One region of the Lelliottia sp. genome, then DNA from elsewhere that is predicted to be linked to it. Evidence: predicted binding sites of a transcription regulator. Region 1 holds the regulator's gene; each other region holds the start of a gene.

Region 1 (2,207 bases):
ATGGGACTGGCGATGGAGCTGATCATGATGCCGCTGGTGCAACGGCTGATGGAAGGCAAAAAGATCGAATGATCCTATTCCCTCTCCCCATGGGAGAGGGCTAAATCTCGTCAACGCTTACGCTTCAATCACTTCATACGAATGCGTGATTTTCACCGCTTTTTCCAGCATCAACGCGACCGAGCAGTACTTCTCCGCAGAAAGATCCACCGCACGGGAAACTGCGGCATCTTTCAGCGCCTTGCCGGCCACAATGAAGTGCAGATTGATGTGCGTAAACAGACGCGGCGCTTCTTCGCGACGCTCTGATGTCAGCTTCACTTCGCAATCGGTGACGTCATGACGCCCTTTTTGCAGAATCGAGACCACGTCGATGGCACTGCATCCACCCGCCGCCATCAGCACCACTTCCATCGGACTTGGCGCTTTATCGCCGGAGTTGCCATCCATCAAAATCTGGTGTCCTGAAGCGGATTCGCCGAGGAACGTTAAACCTTCAACCCATTTCACACGCGCTTGCATTTTATTCACTCCGACGTTGCATTTTTCCGGACAGATTACCCGCGCGTTACAATTCTCGCAACGGAAGACGACCTGCGTCATGCTGAAGCGAGACACCAGGAGACACGCGGCAAAAGCTATGCTAAAACACTCTGGATGGTACAGTAATACATTGACGTTACACATGTATGCAAAGGACATCAAACATTACAGGCTGCAAACATTTATGACAGCCTAATTCCCAGGTACGGGGAAGAATTCGATTGCAACCCCAGAGTCAGGATGCGATTTATGACTCTGGTGACAGCTTATAACAGAGGATAACAGCGCATGGTGCTTGGCAAACCGCAAACAGACCCGACTCTCGAATGGTTCTTGTCTCATTGCCATATTCATAAGTACCCATCGAAGAGCACGCTGATTCACCAGGGTGAAAAAGCGGAAACGTTGTATTACATCGTCAAAGGCTCGGTGGCAGTGCTTATTAAAGATGAAGAAGGAAAAGAGATGATCCTTTCTTATCTGAACCAGGGCGATTTCATCGGCGAACTGGGCCTGTTTGAAGAAGGCCAGGAACGTAGCGCCTGGGTACGTGCAAAATCGGCCTGTGAAGTGGCTGAGATCTCCTACAAAAAATTCCGTCAGTTAATTCAGGTTAACCCGGATATTCTGTTGCGCCTGTCTTCGCAGATGGCTCGCCGCCTGCAAATCACCTCCGAGAAAGTGGGTAACCTCGCCTTCCTGGATGTGACCGGTCGCATCGCGCAAACGCTGTTGAACCTGGCGAAACAGCCTGACGCTATGACTCACCCTGACGGCATGCAAATTAAAATTACCCGTCAGGAAATTGGTCAGATCGTCGGTTGCTCCCGTGAAACCGTTGGCCGTATCCTGAAAATGCTGGAAGATCAGAACCTGATCTCCGCCCACGGTAAAACTATCGTGGTTTACGGAACGCGTTAATTCCGGTCGAACGGCGTGCCACCGCAAGGTGTCACGCCGTTTTTGTCTCTGGCATCTATGTGGCGCAGGCTGATCTATCACCCGGAAGTTAACTACGCACTTCGGCAAACGCTGGTGTTATGTCTCCCCGTGGCCGTCGGTTTGATTCTGGGTCATCTGCAACACGGTCTGCTTTTTTCCCTCGTCCCTGCCTGCTGTAACATTGCCGGTCTCGATACGCCGCATAAACGCTTTTTCAAACGCCTGATTATTGGCGGATCGCTTTTTGCCGGATGTAGCCTGGCAGTACAGCTTTTGCTGGCGCGCGATATCCCCTTGCCGCTGATTTTAACCGTGCTGGCACTCACGCTCGGCGTGACGGCGGAAATCAGTTCTCTGCATGCCCGATTGCTCCCCGCTTCGCTAATTGCCTCGATTTTCACCCTCAGCCTCGCCGGGAATATGCCCGTCTGGGAACCGTTGCTGATCTACGCGTTCGGCACGCTGTGGTACGGATTATTCAACTGGTTCTGGTTTTGGATGTGGCGCGAGCAGCCTTTGCGCGAATCCTTAAGCCTGCTCTACGTTCAGCTCGCTGATTACTGCGAAGCAAAATACACCCTGCTGACGCAGCACACCGACCCGGAAAAGGCGCTGCCGCCGCTGCTGACGCGTCAGCAAAAAGTGGTCGATTTAATCAGCCAGTGCTATCAGCAGCTGCACATGCTGGCGGCCAATAAAAATCATGAATACAAACGGCTGCT
Region 2 (2,207 bases), on a different contig from region 1:
CTGGTCTGCATGGGCGTGCAGTTTATTATCAACGGCGTGCTGGAAATTATTAAAAACTATCATTAATAAAAAGGGGTGGCTGAGGCCACCCCTTTTTTTATCCGTGATGCGGCTGCTCTTCGAGAGCCACCGGCCATTTGCGGAAGATCAGAATCGACCAGATCAATGCCGCCAGCGCGGGAATCGCCCCCAGATAACCAATCGCCGACATCGACAGATGAAGGCTGATTTGATTCCCCACCAGCGCGCCTGCGCCGATGCCGATATTGAAAATTCCTGAAAAGAGCGACATCGCCACGTCCGTGGCATCAGGCGCCAGCGCCAGCACTTTAACCTGCATGCCCAGGCCGATAATCATGATCGCCACGCCCCAGAAGATGCTCAGTATGGCCAGATGACTTTCGCTCTGCGCTGCGGGCATCAACAGCAACAGACACGCCAGGAGCAGGCCAATGGCGCTACTGACCAGCAGTGAGGCGTGTTTATTCCCGAGTTTCCCGAACAGCACGCTGCCGATAATCCCCGCGCCGCCCAGAATCAGCAGCAATACCGTGGCGAAGTTAGCGCTAAAGCCCGCGACCACCTGCACAAAGGGCTCGATGTAACTGTAAGCCGTGTAATGCGCGGTCACGACCACGACGGTCAGCAGATAAATGCTCATCAGCGCCGGGCGACGGAACAGCAGCGGCAGACTTTTCAGCGAGCCAGAATGTTCGCTCGGCAGCTTTGGCAGCAGCTTGATCAAACACAGCAGCGTAATCAGTGCACCCAGGCCAATCGCGAAGAAGGTGGTGCGCCAGCCAAAGTATTGCCCGACGATGCGGCCAATCGGCAGACCCAACACCATCGCCAGCGCCGTACCGGTCGCCAGCAGGCTGAGCGCCTGTGCGCGTTTACCGGCAGGTGCCAGACGGATGGCGAGCGAGGCAGTAATCGACCAGAAAATCGCGTGCGCAAAGGCAATACCAATGCGGCTTATCACCAGCACGTTAAAATTCCACGCCAGGAAAGAGAGCACATGGCTGGCGATAAACAGCACAAATAGACCGATCAGCAGTTTGCGGCGCTCCATCTGGCTGGTCAGCAGCATAAAAGGCAATGACATTAGTGCCACGACCCAAGCGTAAATCGTCAGCATAATGCCGACCTGCGCGGTTTCCATCTGGAAACTTTGGGCAATATCAGACAGCAGGCCAACTGGGACAAATTCAGTGGTATTAAAAATAAAAGCGGCAATGGCCAGCGTGACCACACGTAGCCACGCGACCTTGCGGGAAACCGTGTTAGTTGTCATAGGAATAAAACGTATTCGTTGCAGATAAGAAGAGAAAGCGATCTTAAAGCGTAAACTGGTTAAAAGACAATCATTATGTGACGCAGATCCCAAAATTTACGTTATCGAAATGGTAGCGCAGATCGTTGTTTTCACACAAGATGAGGGCAACACAACAAGAACAGGTGGTAAGACAATGCAGGAAATTGAATTTTATCTGGTTGATGCATTCAGCGATAAATCCTTTGGCGGTAATGCGGCGGCAGTCTGTCCGCTTGAAGAGTGGCTTCCTGATGAGACGCTGCTAAAGATGGCGCAGCAGCACAACCAGTCAGAAACGGCGTTTTTTGTTCGCACCGACGAGGGCTTTGCGCTGCGTTGGTTTACCACACAGTATGAAATTAACCTGTGCGGACATGCCACGCTCGCCGCGTCGCATGTGATTTTTGAATATCTCGATTATCCGCAGACCGAAATCGTCTTTTCAACGCGTTTTGTCGGCGATCTGACCGTCAAGCGCAACGGCGACTGGCTGACGCTGAATTTCCCGGCGTGGGAAAGCGAGACGGTGGTGAATCCGCCCGCACTGCTGTTCAGCGCGCTCGGTATTACCAGCGCAAAAGAGGTCCGCGCGGGTCGCGATTACATGGTGGTGCTAGAAAACCAGCAGCAGGTGGAGTCGTTGACGCCCGATATCGCGGCGATGATCCCGCTTGAGAAAATGGTCTGCGTGACAGCGCCTGGCGATGAATATGATTTTGTCAGCCGCTTTTTCTGCCCGGGAGAAGGGGTACCGGAAGATCCGGTCACCGGGTCAACGCACAGCATGCTGATCCCTTACTGGAGTGAAAAGCTCGGCAAAACGCAGATGACTGCTCGTCAGGTGTCTGCCCGTGGCGGCGATTTGCGCTGTGAGTTGCAGGGCAATCGGGTG
Region 3 (2,207 bases), on a different contig from region 1:
ACTGAGATAAATGCAAACAGCACTGATCCACCGCATACAATCCACAGACCAAATAACAATGTAATTACTATTAGCACTTTGAATAATGGTAATAGCAAAATCATCTTTATTTTCCTTCCGCATGTGTACAGTCAGAAAGCGCCTTTGTCATCGACAAAAATAATGTGCCGCCGCATCGGCCGGGAAAGGGTAAAGCTACGGTTATTAGCGTCTTCATGACGTGAACGACTCTCCATTTAATGGCCGCTAATCATTAGCCGCACAATAATCACTCTTTAAGCGTAGCAAACGAGGCGTTTTTGGAGATAGATTTGACCTATTGTTCAACAGGCCAAATCTGGTTTCTGACGATATATTCAGCTTTTGAGCAGCTCAGGCCAGAGCCGCAACGTGGTGTGAGTGATTTTTTGCAGCTTTTCAATGTCCGCGCCTTCACGTGCGCTGATCGACATTCCCTGCAGAATACAGCTCAGGAACTGAGTTAATTCTGTCGTATCGCAATGCGCGGGGATCTCGCCCCGCGCCTGACGTTGGCGTAAAAACGCACCCAGCGTCTCTTCTTGCATGGCATGGCGTGACTTCACGGTATTGGCGATCTCTTTCGACGAGGCCGCGAGCGTGGCGGAAGTGTTTATCATAAAACAACCCGCTGGCGTATCTTTGCTGGTGAAGCATGCGGCCACCGTTGCGAAATAATCCTCTAAAGCCTGTTCAACCGTCTTTTCTTCGCAGAAAAGCTGTGCCTCATGTTTGGCCGCAAAACGGGTGATATAGCGCTCCAGCACCGCACGGAACAGACCTTCTTTATTCGTAAATTCTGCGTACAGCGTAGGGGCTTTCGCGCCAGTGGCTTCGACCAGATCGGATAAAGACGTGGCTTCATAGCCGTGCTGCCAGAAAAGTGTCATGGCCTTATCAAGCGCCGCATCCCTGTCGAACACCTTCGGTCGGCCACGGCTTTTTTTAGCACAACTCGTGATGTCGGTTGTCATAGCCGTTGTACCTCGGTTGGTTTATTGAATGACCATTATAAAAATAATAGGCAGTGGCGACCAGCACTGATTTGATAAAAATAAATTAATCATATGAATATGATTAATATGAGATTTTAAATTAATTTAACGATCATTATAAAATACTGTTGACGTGTGATGTAGATCACATCTATCATTTACCTATCGATCGTTAAGTAATTAACTTACGACCTCCTAATCATCTGCTAAAGGCTACTCATTATGAAAAACGTAAAAACCCTGATCGCTGCTGCTTTCTTAAGCTCACTCTCTTTCGCTAGCTTCGCGGCCGTTGAAGTGCAATCGACTCCAGTTGACCAGCAAAAAGTGGGCACTATTTCTGCTAACGCAGGGACCAACCTGGGTTCACTGGAAGACCAACTGGCGCAAAAAGCAGAAGAAATGGGTGCGAAATCTTTCCGCATCACGTCAGTGACTGGCCCGAATACCCTGCACGGTACCGCTGTTATTTATAAATAAGCCTGGTGAAACCCTCATATTTGCCACTGCAATAAAAAAGGCCCCGCATCACTGTGGGGCCTTTTTTTGTCCGCTCTTTAAAGCGATTGCTGAGTCATGCCGGGATGTGGCGTCACATCCACCGGCATTCCTGAGCGAATCTCCATCGCTCTTTCCATCACCGCGCTATCGGCGCTGACTTTGAACGTTTGCATAGCGGCGTTCAACACAATCGGCAGCGTTTGCGGATCGTCACCGATATTTTTTGACAGCGGCTGGTGGATTTCAACCAGACGTTTTCCGCCCGGCTCTTCCGACACTTTAATCGGCGTATTCAAAATATTGACCTTCGTCCCCGGCGTAATCACCCGGAACAGAGTTTCGATATCGCCATCGCGCAGGCGAATACAGCCTGAGCTCACGCGCATCCCAATCCCAAAATCAGCATTGGTTCCGTGCAGCAAATAGACGCCGCCGTAGGCCGCCAGACGAATGGCATGATGGCCCATCGGGTTGTCTGGCCCAGCCGGAACGACCGCCGGTAAATCAATTCCCTGTGCTTTATAGCGTGCACGGATATTCGCCGTCGGCGTCCAGGTTGGATTCGCGCGTTTATCCGACACCGTCGTCACCATCGTTGGCGTTAAGGTATCGCCGCCTAACTGACCGATGCCGATCGGATAAACCGTCACCTCTTTTTTCCCCGGCGGGTAATAGTAGAGACGCAATTCCGCA
Region 4 (2,207 bases), on a different contig from region 1:
AGGGTGCTGCCACCGCCGGCCAACGGCAGCGAGTTGTAGCAACTGACGACGCCAAAACCGCTTTTTGTGAAAATTCTATCATTCATTGGGCCGTTAGAAATATGCGGTTTACTGCACTCACAAATATTTTTAGCCACTTCCAAAAGCAGATCGTCCGGCGTAATTTCCGGGTCGTAAATAAAGGTGAGATTCGGCGCAACCTGCTTCAGTTCTGCATCCGCGCGTAAAATGGCGCGTGTGACAGGGGAATCTCCTGGACCGATATTGGCATGCATAAAGGCGTCTGGCAGCGTTCTGTCCAGGTAGCGCCAGAAGCGTTTTATTCTGCTTTCGATTTCTTCTTGTGTTAGAATTCTAACATAAGGTTGCAACAGTGCATCGAGGTGGCCCAGAAACACCGGCATCGATGTGACGGAAGGAACATGGTGATAAAGAATGGTCAGGAGCGAAAGCGCATCATCAAGATCTTTTGCGCCTTCGAGCTCCAGCCATTCTGACCCGTTCGCCAGAAATTTGGCGTAATCAGGCAGAACGTAGCGCGGTTTGAAAGGCGCATGGCCTTCAAACATATCGCAGATAAACCCGTCATCCAGCGCTGAGCGCGCCGCGTGAGGCAGACCGGGATAGGGCAGATTGTTTTCCGCTTCCAGCGCCAGAAAATGGCGTTTTTGCTCAGGCGTCAGTACCGGGCTTGTCACAATTTGCTGGCAACGTTGTTGCATAGCATCGAGACCGGAGGTGGACATAGTCGCTTCCTTATTATTCTGCGGATGATGGGCAGATTGTAGGAAGTCATTACGCTGAAGCTATTGATCAGAAGCGGGTGATTGCTGCTTTAGTCAGCTATTTCAGGACTGAAATTTGAAGTGGATCTCATTACAGTAATGCAAATTTGTATGCAGTTTTCATTAACTGTGATGAATGTCGAAGTGTGAGTGCGGGTGAATGTTAGAATACTCACATACCCGCAAGGTGAAAAATTATACGGCGATGCCGTTGGAGATTGTTATGACTGATTTAACCGCAAGCAGCCTGCGCGCGTTGAAACTGATGGACCTGACTACCCTGAATGATGACGACACAAATGAAAAAGTGATCGCGCTGTGTCATCAGGCGAAAACCCCAGTGGGCAACACCGCCGCTGTCTGCATTTATCCACGTTTTATCCCCATTGCACGTAAAACGCTGAACGCGCAGGGCACGCCTGATGTGCGCATCGCGACCGTGACCAACTTCCCACATGGCAATGACGATATCGAGATCGCGCTGGCAGAAACGCGCGCAGCGATTGCTTACGGCGCGGATGAAGTTGATGTGGTGTTCCCTTACCGTGCGCTGATCGCCGGTAACGAGCAGGTCGGCTTTGATCTGGTGAAAGCCTGTAAAGATGCCTGTGCGGCGGCAAACGTTCTGCTGAAAGTGATCATCGAAACCGGTGAACTGAAAGAAGAAGCGTTGATTCGTAAAGCGTCTGAAATTTCTATCAAAGCCGGTGCGGATTTCATTAAAACGTCCACCGGTAAAGTACCGGTCAACGCCACGCCAGAAAGCGCACGCATCATGATGGAAGTGATTCGTGATATGGGCGTTTCTAAAACCGTTGGTTTTAAACCTGCGGGCGGCGTGCGTACAGCCGAAGACGCGCAGCAGTTCCTGGCGATCGCTGACGATCTGTTCGGCGCAGACTGGGCCGATTCCCGTCACTACCGTTTCGGTGCTTCCAGCCTGCTCGCTAGCCTGCTGAAAGCGCTGGGTCACGGCGACGGTAAGAGCGCAAGCGCCTACTAATATCATTCCTGCGGCGATTTTTTCGCCGCATTTAACCTGATTCCTGGGGGTTACTTTGTTTCTCGCACAAGAAATTATTCGTAAAAAACGTGATGGTCATGCATTAAGTGACGAAGAGATCCGTTTCTTTATCAACGGCATTCGTGACAACACCATCTCTGAAGGGCAAATTGCCGCCCTGGCGATGACCATCTTCTTCCACGATATGTCGATGCCGGAACGTGTATCGCTGACCATGGCGATGCGGGATTCAGGTAGCGTTCTGGACTGGAAAAGCCTCAATCTTAACGGCCCGATCGTGGACAAACACTCCACGGGCGGCGTAGGCGATGTCACCTCTCTGATGCTCGGCCCAATGGTCGCAGCATGCGGCGGCTACATCCCAATGATCTCCGGGCGCGGCCTGGGTCACACGGGCG

What was found. The regulator CRP, encoded in region 1, controls carbon source genes, mostly activating them, when cyclic AMP is high. The targets are predictions, from matches to a motif close to ATGTGANNNNNNTCACAT.
Region 2: ACKI5T_RS11730 (sugar transporter) is a predicted target of CRP. The motif match lies at 1,370-1,387, and genes of this name have one in related genera.
Region 3: bhsA (multiple stress resistance protein BhsA) is a predicted target of CRP. The motif match lies at 1,147-1,164, and genes of this name have one in related genera.
Region 4: deoC (deoxyribose-phosphate aldolase) is a predicted target of CRP. The motif match lies at 860-877, and genes of this name have one in related genera.

Annotation. Positions count from the first base shown of each region.
Region 1 is NZ_JAZQNX010000028.1:71,990-74,196, reverse strand. It holds gene ACKI5T_RS15720 (phosphoribulokinase) at 1-72, shown strand, start outside; gene ACKI5T_RS15715 (OsmC family protein) at 118-522, opposite strand; gene crp (cAMP-activated global transcriptional regulator CRP) at 832-1,464, shown strand; gene ACKI5T_RS15705 (YccS/YhfK family putative transporter) at 1,522-2,207, shown strand, end outside.
Region 2 is NZ_JAZQNX010000020.1:67,463-69,669, forward strand. It holds gene ACKI5T_RS11725 (MarC family NAAT transporter) at 1-66, shown strand, start outside; gene ACKI5T_RS11730 (sugar transporter) at 98-1,294, opposite strand; gene ACKI5T_RS11735 (PhzF family phenazine biosynthesis protein) at 1,470-2,207, shown strand, end outside.
Region 3 is NZ_JAZQNX010000008.1:552,891-555,097, forward strand. It holds gene comR (TetR family copper-responsive transcriptional repressor ComR) at 357-992, opposite strand; gene bhsA (multiple stress resistance protein BhsA) at 1,236-1,493, shown strand; gene ACKI5T_RS07455 (L,D-transpeptidase family protein) at 1,571-2,207, opposite strand, start outside.
Region 4 is NZ_JAZQNX010000010.1:59,363-61,569, forward strand. It holds gene ACKI5T_RS08110 (YjjI family glycine radical enzyme) at 1-746, opposite strand, end outside; gene deoC (deoxyribose-phosphate aldolase) at 1,009-1,788, shown strand; gene deoA (thymidine phosphorylase) at 1,844-2,207, shown strand, end outside.